DNA from 3 places in the Rhodococcus sp. Q1 genome. Region 2 is predicted to be linked to each of the others. Evidence: riboswitches for the same ligand, from Rfam matches in the RefSeq annotation. Region 2 holds a riboswitch; each other region holds the start of a gene.
The links. Region 2 has a riboswitch for thiamine pyrophosphate ahead of EQ874_RS12515 (ABC transporter substrate-binding protein). Riboswitches for the same ligand answer to the same signal wherever they lie in the genome.
Positions count from the first base shown of each region.

Region 1: linked by a shared signal. The riboswitch ahead of thiO (glycine oxidase ThiO) and the one ahead of EQ874_RS12515 (ABC transporter substrate-binding protein) in region 2 are both predicted to bind thiamine pyrophosphate.
Region 3: linked by a shared signal. The riboswitch ahead of EQ874_RS21330 (3-oxoacyl-ACP reductase) and the one ahead of EQ874_RS12515 (ABC transporter substrate-binding protein) in region 2 are both predicted to bind thiamine pyrophosphate.

Region 1 is NZ_SDMJ01000005.1:252,384-257,794, reverse strand. It holds gene EQ874_RS16945 (hypothetical protein) at 1-239, opposite strand, end outside; gene EQ874_RS16940 (NUDIX hydrolase) at 420-1,274, shown strand; gene thiE (thiamine phosphate synthase) at 1,294-1,983, opposite strand; TPP riboswitch at 2,010-2,122, shown strand; gene thiO (glycine oxidase ThiO) at 2,119-3,183, shown strand; gene thiS (sulfur carrier protein ThiS) at 3,180-3,395, shown strand; gene EQ874_RS16920 (thiazole synthase) at 3,388-4,173, shown strand; gene EQ874_RS16915 (hypothetical protein) at 4,265-4,798, shown strand; gene EQ874_RS16910 (ABC transporter ATP-binding protein) at 4,867-5,411, shown strand, end outside.
Region 2 is NZ_SDMJ01000004.1:58,796-64,206, forward strand. It holds gene EQ874_RS12490 (serine/threonine-protein kinase) at 1-76, shown strand, start outside; gene EQ874_RS12495 (magnesium transporter CorA family protein) at 73-1,125, shown strand; gene EQ874_RS22890 (hypothetical protein) at 1,139-1,315, opposite strand; gene EQ874_RS12500 (CsbD family protein) at 1,435-1,632, shown strand; gene EQ874_RS12505 (hypothetical protein) at 1,690-1,884, opposite strand; gene EQ874_RS22895 (hypothetical protein) at 2,105-2,251, shown strand; TPP riboswitch at 2,967-3,063, shown strand; gene EQ874_RS12515 (ABC transporter substrate-binding protein) at 3,100-4,113, shown strand; gene EQ874_RS12520 (ABC transporter permease) at 4,091-4,876, shown strand; gene EQ874_RS12525 (ABC transporter ATP-binding protein) at 4,873-5,411, shown strand, end outside.
Region 3 is NZ_SDMJ01000011.1:81,062-86,472, forward strand. It holds gene EQ874_RS21315 (serine hydrolase domain-containing protein) at 1-445, shown strand, start outside; gene EQ874_RS21325 (LLM class flavin-dependent oxidoreductase) at 810-2,114, opposite strand; gene EQ874_RS21330 (3-oxoacyl-ACP reductase) at 2,114-2,878, opposite strand; TPP riboswitch at 2,934-3,025, opposite strand; gene EQ874_RS21335 (stealth family protein) at 3,288-4,784, shown strand; gene EQ874_RS21340 (phosphodiesterase) at 4,781-5,411, opposite strand, start outside.

The DNA.
Region 1 (5,411 bases), on a different contig from region 2:
ACCGAGAGCGCGCTGTAGAGATTCTGGGCCGCGCTCGCGAGCGGTTCGACGGACACGAGGAGACGGTCGTGGGTGGCCTGCCGGCCGGACACGGTGGTCGCGGACACCGCGGCCGAGGCCACGAGCAACACGGTGAGCACCGCCCCGAGTATCAGCAACCGGACCGGGGTCGATCGCAGCAGGGCGCGGAAGCGATCGACACGGGCGTCCGGATCGTCCGTACCGGCAGTCTCGCGCACGTGGCTCCCGATGGGAGCGAAAGGAGGGGTGATCCGCACGTCCACCGGGCACTCCCTTCCTCGTGTCGAGCGGTCTGAGGGGAGCATATAAGCAGCCCGGCGGTATTGTTGCCGTCCACGGACGGCGGGATCCGGTACCGGGCACAGGCCCGGGCGAGGCGGATCGGAGAGGCGGACGTTATGCGTGGAGACGGCGACGGCTGGGCGGCCGGCCCGGACGGCGGGAAGCGCTGGGGACGGCACGGCGCCGCAGGCCTGCTGCTGCGCGCTCCGCTGGCGGACGGTCGGCCCGCGGTACTCCTGCAGCATCGGGCGGCATGGTCGCACCAAGGTGGGACCTGGGCCCTTCCCGGTGGTGCCCGCGACTCGCACGAGAGCACCGTCGACGCAGCCGTGCGGGAAGCGCACGAAGAGGCGGGTATCGACGTCGAGGCGGTGACGGTGCGTGCCGAACGCGTCACCTCCGGTCTCGCCGGTGGGTGGACCTACACCACCGTCGTCGCCGATGCCGCCGAGACGCTCGTGACCAGCCTCAACCAGGAGAGCACCGAACTGCGCTGGGTGCCGGAACCGGACGTCGAGACGATGCCGCTGCACAGCGGTTTCGCCGAGGCATGGCCGTCGCTGCGCACCGCGCCGGTGCGCATGCTGCTCGACACGGCGAACGTGCTGGGGGCCGGTGGCCCCACCGGGTGGTGGCGCGACCGCCCCGGTGCGACCGCCGCCCTGCTCGCCGACCTCGCCGCGGCGCTGCCCCGCACCGTCGAGTTTCCCGACGGGTCGTTCGGCTGGGTGCCCCGCGTCGAGGCGGTCCTCGAAGGCCACGCCCGCGCCGCGACGATCGACGACGTCCGGATCCCGGTGCACACCGCGGACGGCAGCGGCGACGACGAACTGGCCCGGCTCGCCGCGACCGCGACGGCCGTGGTGGACCCGGGAGTGACGGTCGTGGTCACTGCGGATCGCGGTCTGCGCGCGCGGTTGCCCGAGGGCACGCTCGCGATGTCGCCCTCGGCCGTGCTGGGCTGGCTGTAGCGCCCTGCCGTACCGGTCTTCAGACCGGCAGAGCCGCTTTCAGTGCAGCCGCGGCGGCCCGCGGATCGTCTGCCTTCGTGATCGCCCGGACCACCGCGACCCGCGTGGCACCGGCGTCGAGCACCTCGGGGAGCCGTTCGAGGTCGATGCCGCCGATCGCGAACCACGGTCGTGCCGGCTGCGACTGCGCGACCTCGCGCGTCACCTCCAGCCCCGCCGCGGTACGGCCCGGCTTGGTCGGGGTGTCCCACACCGGTCCGGACGCGAAGTAGTCGACGCCCTCCTCGATGTCGGCGAGCGCGGCCTGCGCCCGGCTCGACGTCGACCGGCCGATGACGATCTCGTCGCCGAGGATCTGCCGCGCGTGCCGCACCGGCAGGTCGCCCTGACCGAGATGCAGGATGTCGGCGCCCGCTGCGAGCGCGATGTCGGCGCGATCGTTGACGGCGAGGAGTGCTCCGTGGCGTGCACACGCCTCGCCGATGATCTCGAGGGCCGCGAGTTCGTCGCGTGCCTCGAGCCGTCCGAACTTCTTCTCGCCGGCCGAGTCCTTGTCGCGCAACTGGACGATGTCGACCCCACCGGCGAGGGCCTCCTCGACGAACCGTGCGAGGTCGCCGGTGTCCCGGCGGGCGTCGGTGCACAGGTACAGCCGGGCGGTGGCGAGTCGGCCGCGCGGGTCGGGATGGTTGCCGCGATAGGTGGTCACGGACAAGACGGTAGCCTCTAGAGCGAAAGTGACGACACGGGAGTCCCGGGGATCGCGGGGCTGAGAGGGGGCCTGCCGGCCCCGACCGTTATGACCTGACCCGGATCATGCCGGCGCAGGGAGTGAGGTGGACCAATGGCAACTGTGGCCGTCGTGGGTGGCGGAGTGATCGGGCTGTCGATCGCATGGCGCGCGGCCCGCGCGGGACACATCGTGACCGTGCACGACCCGAATCCTGGTAGCGGAGCCTCGTGGGTGGCCGGAGGAATGCTGGCACCGCTGTCCGAGGGCTGGCCCGGTGAAGACCACGTCCTGTCCCTGGGAGCGGCCTCCCTCGACCGCTGGCCCGGCTTCGCGGAGGCGCTGCGCACGGAGACCGGCGTCGATGTGTTCACCGCCCAGGCGTCCCTGACCGTCGCGCTCGATGCGGCCGATGCGGCCGACCTGCGGACCGTCGCCGAATGGGTGGGGGAGCAGGGGCACGAGATGCGGCTGCTCTCCCGCGCCGAGATCCGGGAGTTCGAGCCGTCCCTCGGTCCGAAGGTCCGTCTCGGACTCCTCGCCCCCACCGAGTCGTCGGTCGACAACCGTGCGCTCGTCGACGCCCTGCGCGTCGCGGCGACCGGCGCCGGAGTGCGTTTCTCGGACGCCGCCGTGCACGACCCGGCCGACCTGCCGGACGACCAGGTGGTGCTCGCGGCCGGGGTGGCCTCGGCACGTCTGTGGCCGGACCTTCCGGTCCGCCCGGTCAAGGGCGAGATCCTGCGCCTGCGGGTGCGGCCGGGCGCGACCCCGCCGCCGCAACGCACCGTGCGCGCGAGTGTCCACGGGCGTCCCGCCTACCTGGTTCCGCGCCACGACGGTCTCGTGGTGGGGGCGACGCAGTACGAGGCGTCCGACACGCAGGTCACGGTGGCGGGTGTGCGCGATCTGATCGCCGATGCCGAGATCATCTTTCCGGCGCTCGGCGAGTACGAGCTGCTCGAGGCGAGCGCGGGCCTGCGCCCGATGACGCCCGACAACCTGCCGCTGATCGGCCGGGTCTCCGATCGTGTCGTCGCCGCGACCGGGCACGGTCGCAACGGTGTGCTGCTCACGCCCCTCACCGTCGACGCGGTGCTCGCCGAACTCGGCGGGCGGTCGCTGGCCGATGCGAAATACGCCTGTCCCCGACGAATTACGGAAGCGAGTGTGGGATGACGAACGAGGTGTCCGTGGGCATCACCGTCAACGGTGAGGACAAGTACTACGACGCGGCGCCGACGGTGGCGCAGCTGCTGAACGAGCTCGGTCTGCCCGAGAAGGGAATCGCGGTCGCCGTCGACGGTGTCGTGTGCCCGCGAGGACGATGGTCGGAGCCGGTGCCCCGGGGTGCGAGCATCGAGATCCTCACGGCGGTCCAAGGTGGCTGACACACGCGATCCCGGCGCAGATCTGCCGGAGCTGACCATCGCCGGCCGCACCTTCGGCTCGCGGCTGATCACCGGTACCGGTGGTGCGGCGAACCTGGCCGTGCTCGAGGAGGCGCTCGTCGCGTCGGGCACCGAGCTCACCACCGTCGCGATGCGCCGCGTCGACGCGGCCTCCGGAACGGGTGTCCTCGATCTGCTGCGTCGCCTCGGTATCGAACCGCTGCCGAACACCGCCGGTTGCCGTGGTGCGAAGGAAGCGGTGCTGACCGCGCAACTCGGCCGGGAGGCATTGGAGACCGACTGGGTGAAACTCGAGGTCATCGCCGACGAACGGACACTGCTGCCCGACGCCATCGAACTCGTCTCGGCGGCCGAGCAACTCGTCGACGACGGGTTCGTCGTCCTGCCGTACACGACCGACGACCCGGTCCTCGCCCGGCGACTCGAGGATGTCGGATGCGCCGCGGTGATGCCGCTCGGCTCGCCGATCGGCACCGGCCTCGGTATCTCGAACCCGCACCACATCGAGATGATCGTCGAGGCCGCGGGCGTGCCGGTGATCCTCGACGCGGGGATCGGAACCGCCTCCGACGCCGCGCTCGCGATGGAACTCGGGTGCGACGCAGTCCTGCTCGCCACCGCCGTCACCCGCGCGAAGGATCCCGCGCTGATGGCCGCCGCGATGCGGCACGCCGTCGAAGCGGGATTCCGTGCCCGGCACGCCGGCCGGATCCCGAAACGCTTCTGGGCCCAGGCATCTTCGCCGATGGAGCCGTGACCGGTACGGGAAACCCCTGAGCACCTTGGTGTTCAGGGGTTTTCCGATTATTGCGCGACGGGTTACCGATCGGTCTGTACGATCCCCGGGCATGACAGTTGCACACAGAATTCTCGCTGCCGCCGCTGCCGGGCTCATGGGCACTGTCGTCGCCGTCGCGGCGCCGGGTGTCGCGGGCGCCCAGGAACCGTGTCAGATGGGCTGGTCGAACACCGGACCGAGGTCGTGCGCGACGACGGAGTTGTCCACGCCACCCGTGCTGACATTGGGCGACGGCATCTGCGCCGGCATCGTGCGCGCCGGTGGAACCGCCTTCGACGGCCCGCTCTACGAGTACTCCTCGGCGCCGGGTGCCACCCACGGGATCGAACTGCGGATCACGCAGGGCTACTCGCTTCTCGGCGAGTGGACGCCGAGCATCCTGAACTGCGACGTCACCGTCGCTTTCGACTGGCACAACCTCGACACCGGTGCCCACGGTACGGAGACCCGCTTCGTGCCGGCCTTCCACACGAGCACCCGGCCGTTGTTCATGCACGTGTTCCCCGGGCCCGGCCGCGTCGCCCTGACGATGCGTACCGAGCGACCGAGCATCCCGGTCACCACCGAGGTCTTCGTCCCCTGACGCACCGCGTGCGGCTCCGGGGAGTGTGATCGGATGCGCTCGCCGGAGCCGCACGTAGGGTGGTGCGCATGATCGAAGTGACCGGCTTGACCAAGACCTTCGGGTCCACGACCGCGGTCGACGACCTGACGTTCACGGTCCGTCCCGGCATCGTCACCGGCTTCCTCGGCCCCAACGGGGCGGGGAAGTCCACCACGATGCGCATGATCCTGGGACTGGACCGGCCGACCTCGGGAACCGCACTGATCGAAGGGAAGCCGTACCAGGAGCTGACGCGGCCGCTCACCACCGTCGGGGCGCTGCTCGACGCGAAGTGGGTGCATCCCAACCGATCGGCGCGGTCCCATCTCGCCTGGCTGGCCGCGTCGAACGGCCTGCCCGCCTCCCGCGTCGACGAGGTGTTGCGCCAGGTGGGACTGACCGAGGTCGCGGGCAAGCGTGCCGGTGGTTTCTCGCTCGGGATGTCGCAGCGCCTCGGTCTCGCCGCCGCGCTGCTCGGCAACCCGCGCGTGCTGCTGTTCGACGAACCGGTCAACGGCCTCGACCCCGAGGGCATCGTATGGATCCGGCGGTTCATGCAGGCGCTCGCCGCAGAAGGCCGCACGGTGCTCGT
Region 2 (5,411 bases):
TTGGGCACGGGTCGACGCGCAGTTCCTGGAACGCGCGGTACGACTCGCCGAGGACGAAGATCGTCCCGTGGTGTGAACCCCGCAGGATTCGGGGACACTGCCGAGGTGACGGACCGAAACGACAGACCTATCCGGACCCGGCGATGGACCGACGGGAAACTCGTCGACGAGGGCTTTCCCCTCTCCGCGGTGTCGGATCATCTTGCCGACGCCGACGCCCTCGTGTGGGTGGACCTGTGGAACCCCGAGCACGCGGACCTGCTCGAACTCGCCGAGGAATGGAACCTCGACCCGTATGCGGTCGAGGATTCGCTCGCGCAGGGAGAACGGACCAAGGCCACCCGCTACGCCACGCACACCTTCCTCACCGTCTACGCGACACACCTCTCTCCGGATTCCGAGGACGAGGATCAGGCCCACGAGTCCCGGTTGCACACCACCCGCATCTCCGCGTTCGTCCTGCCCCGGGGTGTCGTGACGGTACGGCGCGGCAGCCCGTTCGACATCGACGAGGTGGTGCGCCGGTGGGACGAGAACTCGGACCTGCTCCAGTACGGGCCCGGGGCGCTGGTGCACGGCCTGCTCGACACGGTCGTCGACGGGCAGTTCGAGACCATTCAGGAACTCGACGACGCCGCGGAGGACCTCGAGGACTGCCTCTTCGAGGATCAGGCGTCCACTCGGTACATCCAGCGTCGCGTCTACCGTCTCCGCAAGGAACTCGTGCAACTTCGGCGAGTGGTGCTGCCGATGCGCGAGATCATCAACGCGGTCATGCGCACCCGCGCCGAGAACAACCGTCACCCCGAACTCGACAGCTCGTACAACGACCTGTACGACCACGTGATGCGGGCGGCGGAGTGGACCGAGTCGCTCCGCGAGATGGTGAACACCGTCTTCGAGACGAACCTGTCGCTGCAGGACGCCCGTCTGAACATCGTGATGAAGAAACTGACGGGATGGGCCGCGATCATCGCGGTCCCCACCGCTGTGACCGGTTGGTACGGCATGAACGTGCCCTATCCCGGCTTCGGCGAGTGGTGGGGCATGCTCACCGGAGTCGCGATCATCACGGTGTCGGCGATCGCGTTGTACGTGCTGTTCAAGAAGCGGGACTGGTTGTGATCCCTCGCCGCGCTCAGAGAAGGACGACGAGCAGCACGACGATCACGACGACCACCGCGACGGTGGCGATCACCGCCCCCGCGGATCGACGGTGCTGCACGGGACCGTCGCGGACGAGTTCGGGGTCGGCGTCCGGGGCGTCACCGATCGGGTCGTCGCCCTCGGGCCCGGGGTTGGTGGGATGCGACATCGATCTCCTCCTGGCTGTCTGTCGTCGAAGTCTGACACGGACGAGTACGCCGTGTTCGGTTTCGCTCGGTTCGAGTCGGGTACTCCGTAAGGGCAACGTTCGATGACATAGGAGGACCCATGGCCGACTTCGTCGACAAGGCAAAGCACAAGGCAGAAGAAGCAGGCGGCAAGATCAAGGAGAACACCGGTCAGGCAACCGGTGATCGTGATCTCGAAGCCGAGGGTCGCGGCGACCAGACCTCCAGCGGGTTGAAGCAGGCCGGCGACAAGGTCTCGGATGCCGCCGAGCACGTCAAGGACGCTTTCAAGAAGTAGTCCCCGATACACGCGGTGCCGGTAGTTGCGACTACCGGCACCGCGTGCGTGTGGGCTCTATTTCGAGGTGCCTTCGGTGTCGTCGAAGAAGTGCCAGGTACCGTCCTGTTCGTTCTGCGCCTCCATGCGCCAGCCGAGTTCACTGTTGTCGGCGCGCTGGTCGACGAACCAGGCGTGAGCGTCGTCCGCGCTCTCGATTTCCTTGGTGTCCACGACGTTACCGGTCGGATCGATCACTCTGTAGGTAGCCATGCCGAGTGTCTTCCCACGCAACTCGCCGATCAAACGTCGCGCGAAGCTTCTGGTGTAGGGTGGGAGCATCGTTCGGCTCGCATGGGATGAGCAACCTCGCACCTCGGTGCCCGAAGGTTCCGGACCGGACGTGAGAGTTCCCCGCCGCGTGTACCGCGGCCCCTCTTCTTCGCATTGCCCCACGGCCGGGGTCTCCCCGACCGCACCCGAAAGGACGGCCATGAGCCAGAACAAAGAATTCGACAACCCTCTCTTCCTCGCGCCCACCACTCCGGAAGCCGACGCCGAGATCGAAGCCGTCACCGCTGTCGCCGAGGTGAGCGGCCCGCACGACTACACCTCACTCTTCTCCGCACGCGGCGCCTGATCGCACCTCACCCGGCCGCGTAGTCGGCCGGTGCCTGCGGCACCGGCTCGGGCGGTGTGATTCCGCGCCGGCTCCGCAATCGACGTCACCTCGCTCCCCCCCGATCGGTGCACCGCGTTTCGTCGGGGTGACGACGCCGCTGTGCCCACCTCGTCGTAGTCGAGCCACCGGTGGACGCTTCCCGGATCTGCGAAGACCTCCGGCGACGCCTTGGGTACGTCACCGAACAGACCGGGGAACGCCGTCGAGACCGATCTCCGTCGAAGTCCCGTTCCGCGAAGTAGCCGGCGATGAAACCGCCGAGAGAATGTCCGCCGCACAACACTTTCCGCCTCGGCTGCGCGGGATCGGGAAGTTCGTGGTGCCACAGCTCGTACTGGTCGTGCAGTGTCTGTCCGAGTCCGACCTACGAGAGGCACGCGACGCCGGTGCCGGTCCTGACACCATCGGTGCCGTCAGGGCACTTCCGATCACCGCAGCAGCTTCTACGGCTCCCATCGATGCACGCACCCCCCGCTCGGTTCGTGTGCATCGAACACCGCCGAAGCGGTTCGTACGCCCGAATACCGTCGAGCGGGGTCTGCTCCACGGGAAACAGCGGAAGAAGGGGTCCGTCGGGGTTCACCGACGGACCCTTCGCCATCCTCGCGTCGCGTAGTCGTACGCGGACCGACGCCGCCCCGGAGGTGCGTGTGGGAGCCGCAGTGCTAGGGTCGCCCGTGACACGGGGTGCTCCGCACGAGCGGGGCTGAGATCACACCCGTCGAACCTGATCAGGTAATGCTGACGAAGGGATGTCCCGACATGACCGTGCCTGCCCCCATATCGTTCCGCTCCCGCTCCGCGCAGTGAACGCGCGGCGGACTCTCGCCGGACTGCTCACCCTCGTCGCCGCACTCTCCGCGGTCACCGGGTGCTCGTCCGATTCCGGGAGCGACACCATCCGATTCGCGTTGGACTGGACGCCCAACACCAACCACACCGGCCTGTACGTGGCGCAGCAGGAGGGGCTGTTCACCGATGCAGGCCTCGACGTCGAGATCCTGCCGTACAACAATGCGACGCCCGACACCCTCGTCGACGCCGGGAGCGCCGAGTTCGGGATCTCCACGCACGCCGGCTCCACCATCGCCAGGGCCGCCGGGTCGCGGACCGTCGCGGTCCTCGCACCTCTGCAGCACTGGGCGACGGGAATCGCCGTGCGGGCCGACAATGCCGAGATCACGCGGCCGGCCGATCTCGACGACAAGACCTTCGCGGGCTTCGCGAACCCCGGTGAGGACGAGATGCTCGCCGAGGTGATCCGCAACGACGGCGGCCGCGGGGAGTTCGAGAACGTGACGCTCGGAACGTCCTCGTACGAGGCGGTCTACTCGTCCACCGCGGACTTCACCGTGTCGTACCTGGCATGGGAGGGTCTCGAGGCAGAGCACCGCGGCCTGCCGATGCGGTACTTCCGCTTCACCGACTACGGCTTCCCGGACGCGTATGCGATCGTCGTCGACGGCAACGAGGACTGGATGGCGGAGAACCCGGAGCAGGCCCGCGCTTTCGTGCAGGCTCTGGACCAGGGTTACCGGATCGCGGCCGACGACCCCGATCGCGGGGCACGCGCCCTGATCGACGCGAATCCGGGTGCCTTCCCCGACGAGGAACTCGTCTACGAGAGTCAGCGCATGCTCGCCGCCGAGTACATGCGCGACGCCTCCGGTGCCGTCGGGGTCCTCGACGCCGGGAAATGGTCGGGCTACGCCCGGTTTCTCTACGAGAACGGCCTGCTGTCCGGACCCGACGGCAGCCCGTTGACGACCGAGCCTGATTGGTCGACCTATGTCACCGATGACTATCTCGAAGACCGATAACACGGGCCGCGCACGTCGATTCGTTCCCGCCGTACTCGTCGCCGGGGTGCTGGTCGGGATCTGGCAGACGTACGTCGTGGTGAGCGGTATCCGCCCGCAGGTGTTGCCCTCCCCCGCACGCGTTCTCACGCAGGGGTGGGTGCATCGCGTCGACATCGCCGGGCACGCCTGGTCCACGCTGCAGGTGACCCTCGTCGGGTTCGCCGTGTCACTGGCACTCGCGTGGGCTCTCGCGATCGCGGTGGACTTCTCACCGTGGTTGCGACAGGCCTTCGTGCCGTTGTTCGTGGTGTCGCAGACCCTGCCGATCATCGCGATCGCGCCGTTGATGATCATCTGGTTCGGTTTCGGGTTGTTGCCGAAGATCCTCGTCATCGCGCTGGTGACGTTCTTCCCCGTCGCCATCGGTCTTCTCGAAGGATTCGCGGCGGCCGACCGGGAGGCGGGAGCGTTGCTGCGCAGCATGGGTGCGTCGCGGTGGCAGCAGTTCCGTTACGTGCGCCTGCCCGGCGCACTCCCCCGCTTCTTCACCGCCCTGCGGATCGGCATCACCTACGCGGTGGTCGGTGCGGTCTTCGCCGAATACGTCGGCGCGACATCCGGTCTGGGCATCTACATGAGCGCCCAGAAGAACTCGTTCCGAACCGATCTCGTGCTCGCGGCGGTGGCGGTCACCGCCGTCCTGTCGCTCACGCTGTACGCGCTGACGTACGTCGTCGAACGGCTGGTCGCGCCGTGGGCGCTCACGAAGGATGCGACATGAGTGCAGTGACGGTGGCGTCGGTCCACAAGGCGTACGGCGACCGGGCGGTGATCGACGGCATCGACTGTTCCGTCGCGCCGGGCGAATTCGTGTCCTTCATCGGACCGAGCGGGTGCGGCAAGTCGACACTGTTCTCGATCGTCGCGGGACTCGAACAGCCCGACGCCGGTGAGGTTCTCATCGGCGACTTTCCCGCCGCGCCCGGACGGGTCGCGCTGATGCCGCAGAAGGACCTGCTGTTCCCGTGGCGGACGGTGCTCGACAACTGCACCCTGGGCCTCGAGGTGCAGGGTGTGCGACGATCCGACGCCCGAGCCCGCGCCCGCGAGCTGCTGCCGACCTTCGGCCTGTCCGGCTTCGAGGATGCTGCTCCGCACCAACTGTCGGGTGGCATGCGTCAACGCGCGTCGCTCGCCCGCACCGTGCTGCAAGGGCGCGACGTGCTCTTGCTCGACGAGCCGTTCGGGGCGCTGGATTCGCTCACCCGCACCGAGATGCAGCTGTGGCTGCAGGAGGTGTGGCAGCAGCATCGGTG
Region 3 (5,411 bases), on a different contig from region 2:
CGACGTGACCGACGACAATCCCTCCTGGGCGTGGACGGCGGGCGCTGCGATCTCCACCGTCGACGACATGACCAGCTATGTGAAGGCGCTGGTCGACGGTGGGTTGCTCGACCAACAGATGCAGCAGACCCGGCTCGACAGCGTGCAGTCGGTGGGCGGGGGAACCGCCGGATACGGGCTCGGCATGGCCCGGTTCGGTCCGCTGCTCGGACACGACGGGCAGCTTCCTGGCTTCATGACCTTCATGGGCCACGACCCGGACACCGATCTGACGATCGTCATCGCCACGAATCTGTCGACGGTGCCGTCGGGTGAAGGTTCGGCGCTGACCCTCGTCAAGGGCATCCTGCCGATCTTCTACGGCTCCGATTATCAGGCGCCGGGCGATCCGGCACGCGCTCCCGACGCAGAGGAGAGCGCACCCGCGCCGACGCCGGGAGGCTGATCGTACCGGCGTCCGGTGGGCAGGCACGGCCTCGGCCCCGCCGGAGTTCACCTCGCCCGGGCACGCCTCGTCGCTTCCCGTCTCGACGCCGACGAGGCGCTCGGTCATGTGACGGCCGCGGTCGTCCACGGCCTCGACGTGTGGGACGCGCCGCTGGGCCGCATCCACGTCGCGCGTCCGCCGACGCGCAGCTGCCGGGCGAGCGACGATCTGCACATCCACACCGCCGACCTGGACGGCGACGTCGTCGACGTGGACGGTCTGCGCGTCACGTCGCTCGCTCGTACCGTCGTCGGGAGCTCCAGAGCGCGAAACGGTCATCGGTGCGCTCTACAACCCGCTCCGATGACCGGTTCGCGCTCTGTTACACCGCCTTCAGACCGAGCGAGTCGCGCAGGGTCGACCCGGAGTATTCGGTCCGGAACAGGCCGCGGCGCTGCAGTTCCGGGACCACGAGGTCGACGAAGTCGTCGAGGGAATCCGGATAGGCGGGACACATCAGGTTGAAACCGTCGCAGGCGCCCGCGGTGAACCATTCCTCGATGCTGTCGGCGACGGATTCGGGGGTGCCGATCATCGTCGCGTGGCCACCACCCGCTGCGAGGTAACCGAGCAGCTCGCGCAAGGTCGGGCGGCGTGTCTCGATGATGCGCTGCACCGTCGCATAGCGGCCCTGCGGACCGGTGAACTCCTCGATGGGCGGCAGGTCTCCGACGGGAGCGTCGAGATCGTGGCGCGTGTAGTCCTGACCGGTGAAGACTCCGAGTTGGGCGAGAGCGGCGTCGATGTCGAGCAGAGCGTCGAGTTCCGCCTTCTTCGCCCACGCTTCGTCTTCGGTGCGGCCGACGTAGGTCACGAGCCCCGGCAGGATGGCGACCGAACCGGCGTCCCTGCCGACGGAGGCGATGCGTGCACGCAGGTCGGTGGCGTACTCGAGCGCCGCGGTCATGTCCCACGCGACCGAGTAGACGGCCTCGGCGTGACGGGCCGCGAGGTTGCGGCCGGTCTCCGATGCTCCGGCCTGGAACAGCACGGGGCGGCCCTGCGGGCACCGCGGCACGGTCAGGGGACCGTCGACGCGGAAGTGCTTGCCCCGGTGATGGATCGGACGGATTGCGTCGGAGTCCAGGAACCTGCCGCCGGCCCGGTCGACGAGGATACCGCCATCGTCCCACGAATCCCACAGTGCGCACAGCACTTCGATGAACTCCTCCGCCCGGGCATATCGTTCCGCGTGCGGCGGGAGCGCGTCGAATCCGTGGTTGCGCGCTTCGTCGTCGAACATCGAGGTGACGATGTTGGCTCCTACGCGGCCACCACTGATGTGGTCGAGCGAGGCCAGCATCCGTGCCGCGTGGAACGGCGTGAAGAAGCTTGCCGAGACGGTGGTGACCAGACCGATGTGCTCGGTCGCGCGCGCCATGGCCGCCAGCGCGGTGAGGGGTTCGAGGAACCAGGTGGTGCCCGCCGTGTACTTCGGGTTGACGCTGTGACCGTCCGCGAAGAACACGGCGTCGAGGCGTCCTCGTTCGGCGGTGCGGGCAAGCTCCTCGAAATATGTGATGTCGCCGATGCGTTCGGCGGCGGAGCCTGGATGGCGCCATGCCGCAGAGTGGTGCCCGACGCCGTAGAGGAAGGCGTTGAGGTGGAGGGTGCGTGGTCCGGGCATCAGTTCATCACCAGTCCCCCGTCGACCACCAGGTTCTGCCCGGTGACGGCCCGCGACCAGTCGGATGCGAAGAACAGCACCGCGGCCGCGAAATCCTCGGGAGTGGTGACCTTCCGCAGCGGCGTCGACGACGCGATGAGATCGAACACCGCCTCCGGCGTCGCCGACGATGCGTCGGTCGTGCGCAGTAGACCACCGGAGACCATGTTGACGCGGATCCCGTCGGGGCCGAGGTCGGCGGCGAAGGTGCGGGTCAGCGACAGCAGCGCGGCCTTGGCGGCGGTGTAGTCGTGGTACGGGACCACCGGATGCTGGAACAGATTGGTGCCGATGTTGACGACGCTGCCGCCGCCGGCTTCCCGCATGCCCGGCAGTGCCGCCTGGATGACGTTGACGGCACCACCGACGACCCCATCGAACTGGGCACCGAATTCGGCGTATCCGATCTCGTCGGCCTTGGCGCGGGCGTCGCCGTTGAACGAGAAGTCGGGCAGGGCGTTGTTGACGACCGTGGTGACGGGTCGCCCGAAGTGCTCGCGGGCCCGCGCGAACAGCGACTCGACCTCGGCGCGGTCGGTGACATCGGCCTTCAGAGCGACGGCACGCTCGGGTCCGATCTTGTCGGCCAGTTCGTGCGCGCTCTCGCCGCTGCGCCGGTAATCGAGAACGACGGCGGCTCCTTCGTCGGCGAACGCCTGCGCGATGCTGTGGCCGAGGCCGCGACCGGCACCGGTGACGAGGACGATCCGGTTCTGCAGTGACATCTTTCTGTGCCTTCCCTGTGTCGGGAAGGGTGCGTGAGGGCGACAGACCTCAGGCCTGTCGCCGGCTCGGCATCCCTTCGCTCGCATAATCGAGATCAGGTTCGACGGGTGTTCTCTCAGCCGTGTCCGGCACCCCGTGTCGAGTCCTGCGGACAGGTTACACCTCGGGATCTCGACCCCTTCGAGACCGTCGGCGTCGGCATTCATCGGATCGTCACATCACCGACCCGGGAACTTAGCTCAGATCGGCGTTAAAATGAGCCTTTCCTGACCCGACCCGTGAAAGGAGATTCCGACGCACTCGCCGGCCCCCTACAACGCTCCCTACGTCCCCCTTTCGCAGCAGGTCGGAGACGCCCCGCCGCTCGACCGTGCCCCGGTCCTCGGACCCGCGCGCCACGAGGACGTCGTGTGGTTCGAGGACCGCTACGCGATTCCCATCACCACCACCACGCCGGACGAAGCGCAGATCGAGGACGTGCTGTTCCTGCGCCGCGTGCTCGACCGGGCGCGCATCGACTACCTGCTGGTGCGCGACGACAGCGAACGTCCGATCCTGGCGATCGACCGGTCCGATCGCAAGAGGCTGCGTGCCGCTCTCGCCGAGGGATGCTCCGACGAACCCTTCTACTCGAAGGCCGTCGGTTCGAAGCGTCGCTCGACCCTCGTCGCGGACGGACACCTGTCGCCCGCCAAGAAGGATCGGGTGTTCCGGCTGTTCCGCCCGCGGGTCGAGCTGACCAGCGGGCTGCGGTACGGCGCGTCGAACGGCGTGGACATCGAGCTGTGGACCTACACCGACGACGAAGTGATCATGCCTCGCCCGAATGCTCTGACCCGCACGACCGCACGGCGCGACGAGATGCGCCGGACGACCGTCGAACGGTACGGGCAGCTGTGGCCCACGATCGAAGGCATGTTCGACCGCCATCCCGGCGACATCCCGTTCGAGATCGACCTCGTGTTCTCCTGGGTCGACGGGTCGTCGACGTCGTTCCAGGCCGAGCGCGCGAAGCTCATGCAGAACTATGTCGTCGGTGAGGGTGACGACTCGCCGGCGCGCTACCGGCAGATCGACGAACTCAAGTACGCCCTGCGTTCGGTCCACATGTACGCACCGTGGGTGCGGCGGATCTTCGTCGCCACCGACTCGCCGCGACCGGCGTGGCTCGCCGACGATCCGCGCGTGACGTTCGTCCGCAGCGAGGAGTTCTTCGCCGACCCGTCGGCGCTGCCCACCTACAACTCGATGGCGGTCGAGTCGCAGCTGCACCACATCCCGGGGCTGTCCGAGCACTTCCTGTACTCGAACGACGACATGTTCTTCGGTCGCCGGGTGAGCCCGAGCCTGTTCTTCTCCGGCGGCGGCGTCGGCAAGTTCATCGAGTGCGACGTGCGGATCGGTCTCGGTCGAAACCACTCGTCGCGCAGCGGTTTCGAGAACTCCGCCCGCCTGAACCGGACGCTGCTGCAGGACCGATTCGGGGTCACCATCACCCGGCACCTCGAGCACACGCCGGTCCCGCTTCGCAGGTCGATCATGGCGGAGATGGAACAGGAGTTCGCGGACGAGTTCGCGGCGACGGCAGCGAGCCCGTTCCGGGCTGCCGACAACATCTCGGTGACGAATTCCTTCTACCACTACTACACACTGCTGACCGGCCGTGCGGTACAGCAGACGACGGCGAAGGTGGCATACGTCGACACCACGGCGAAGACCGGACTGCGACGGCTGGACACGATCCTCGCTCGGCGCAACCTCGACCTGTTCTGCCTGAACGACGGCAGTACGCCGGAAGTCGACCTGGAGTTGCGGACGGCGAAAGTCACGCAGTTCCTCGAGCGGTACTACCCGATTCCGGCGCCCTGGGAAACCGACTACCCGGGTCGACCGGACATCGACTAGACGCGAACGGTGAGGTCGGGGTTCTCGGGGATGCGAATGCCGGCTTCGGCCAGACGTCGCGCCGCATCCTGGGCCGTGTGGGGCTGCCCGGCGGTGGCGTAACTTCCGCTGGGCACCACCGAATGCACGATCGTGTCGGGATAGACGTGCACGAGGTTGAAGCCCTGCGCGCCGTCGTGCCCACGCTGCGACCCGACCGGAACGTTCAGATCCTGCGTGTAACAGGTCGACGAGGCAACCGACACCGGGATGCCCGCGAACGTCGCCGAGGTCGAGTAGTGCAGGTGGCCACCGAGGATGGCACGCACATCGGTGCCGCGCAGCACCTCGGCGAGACCGGCCTGGTCGCGGAGTTCGACGAGCACGGCCATGTCGAAGACACTGGGCACCGGCGGATGATGCAGTGCGAGAACGGTACCGAACGGCGCGGGTGTCGAGAGCTCGTCGGCCAGCCAGGCGAGCTGCTCGGCAGAGACCTCGCCGTGGTGATGGCCCGGAACCGAAGTATCGAGCGTGATGATCCGCAGTCCGCCGACCCTGTGGACTTCGTCGATGGGCGCGCCGGCGGGCGCTTCGTCGAGGAGCTCTTCTCGGAAAACGGCCCGGTCGTCGTGGTTACCCATGGCC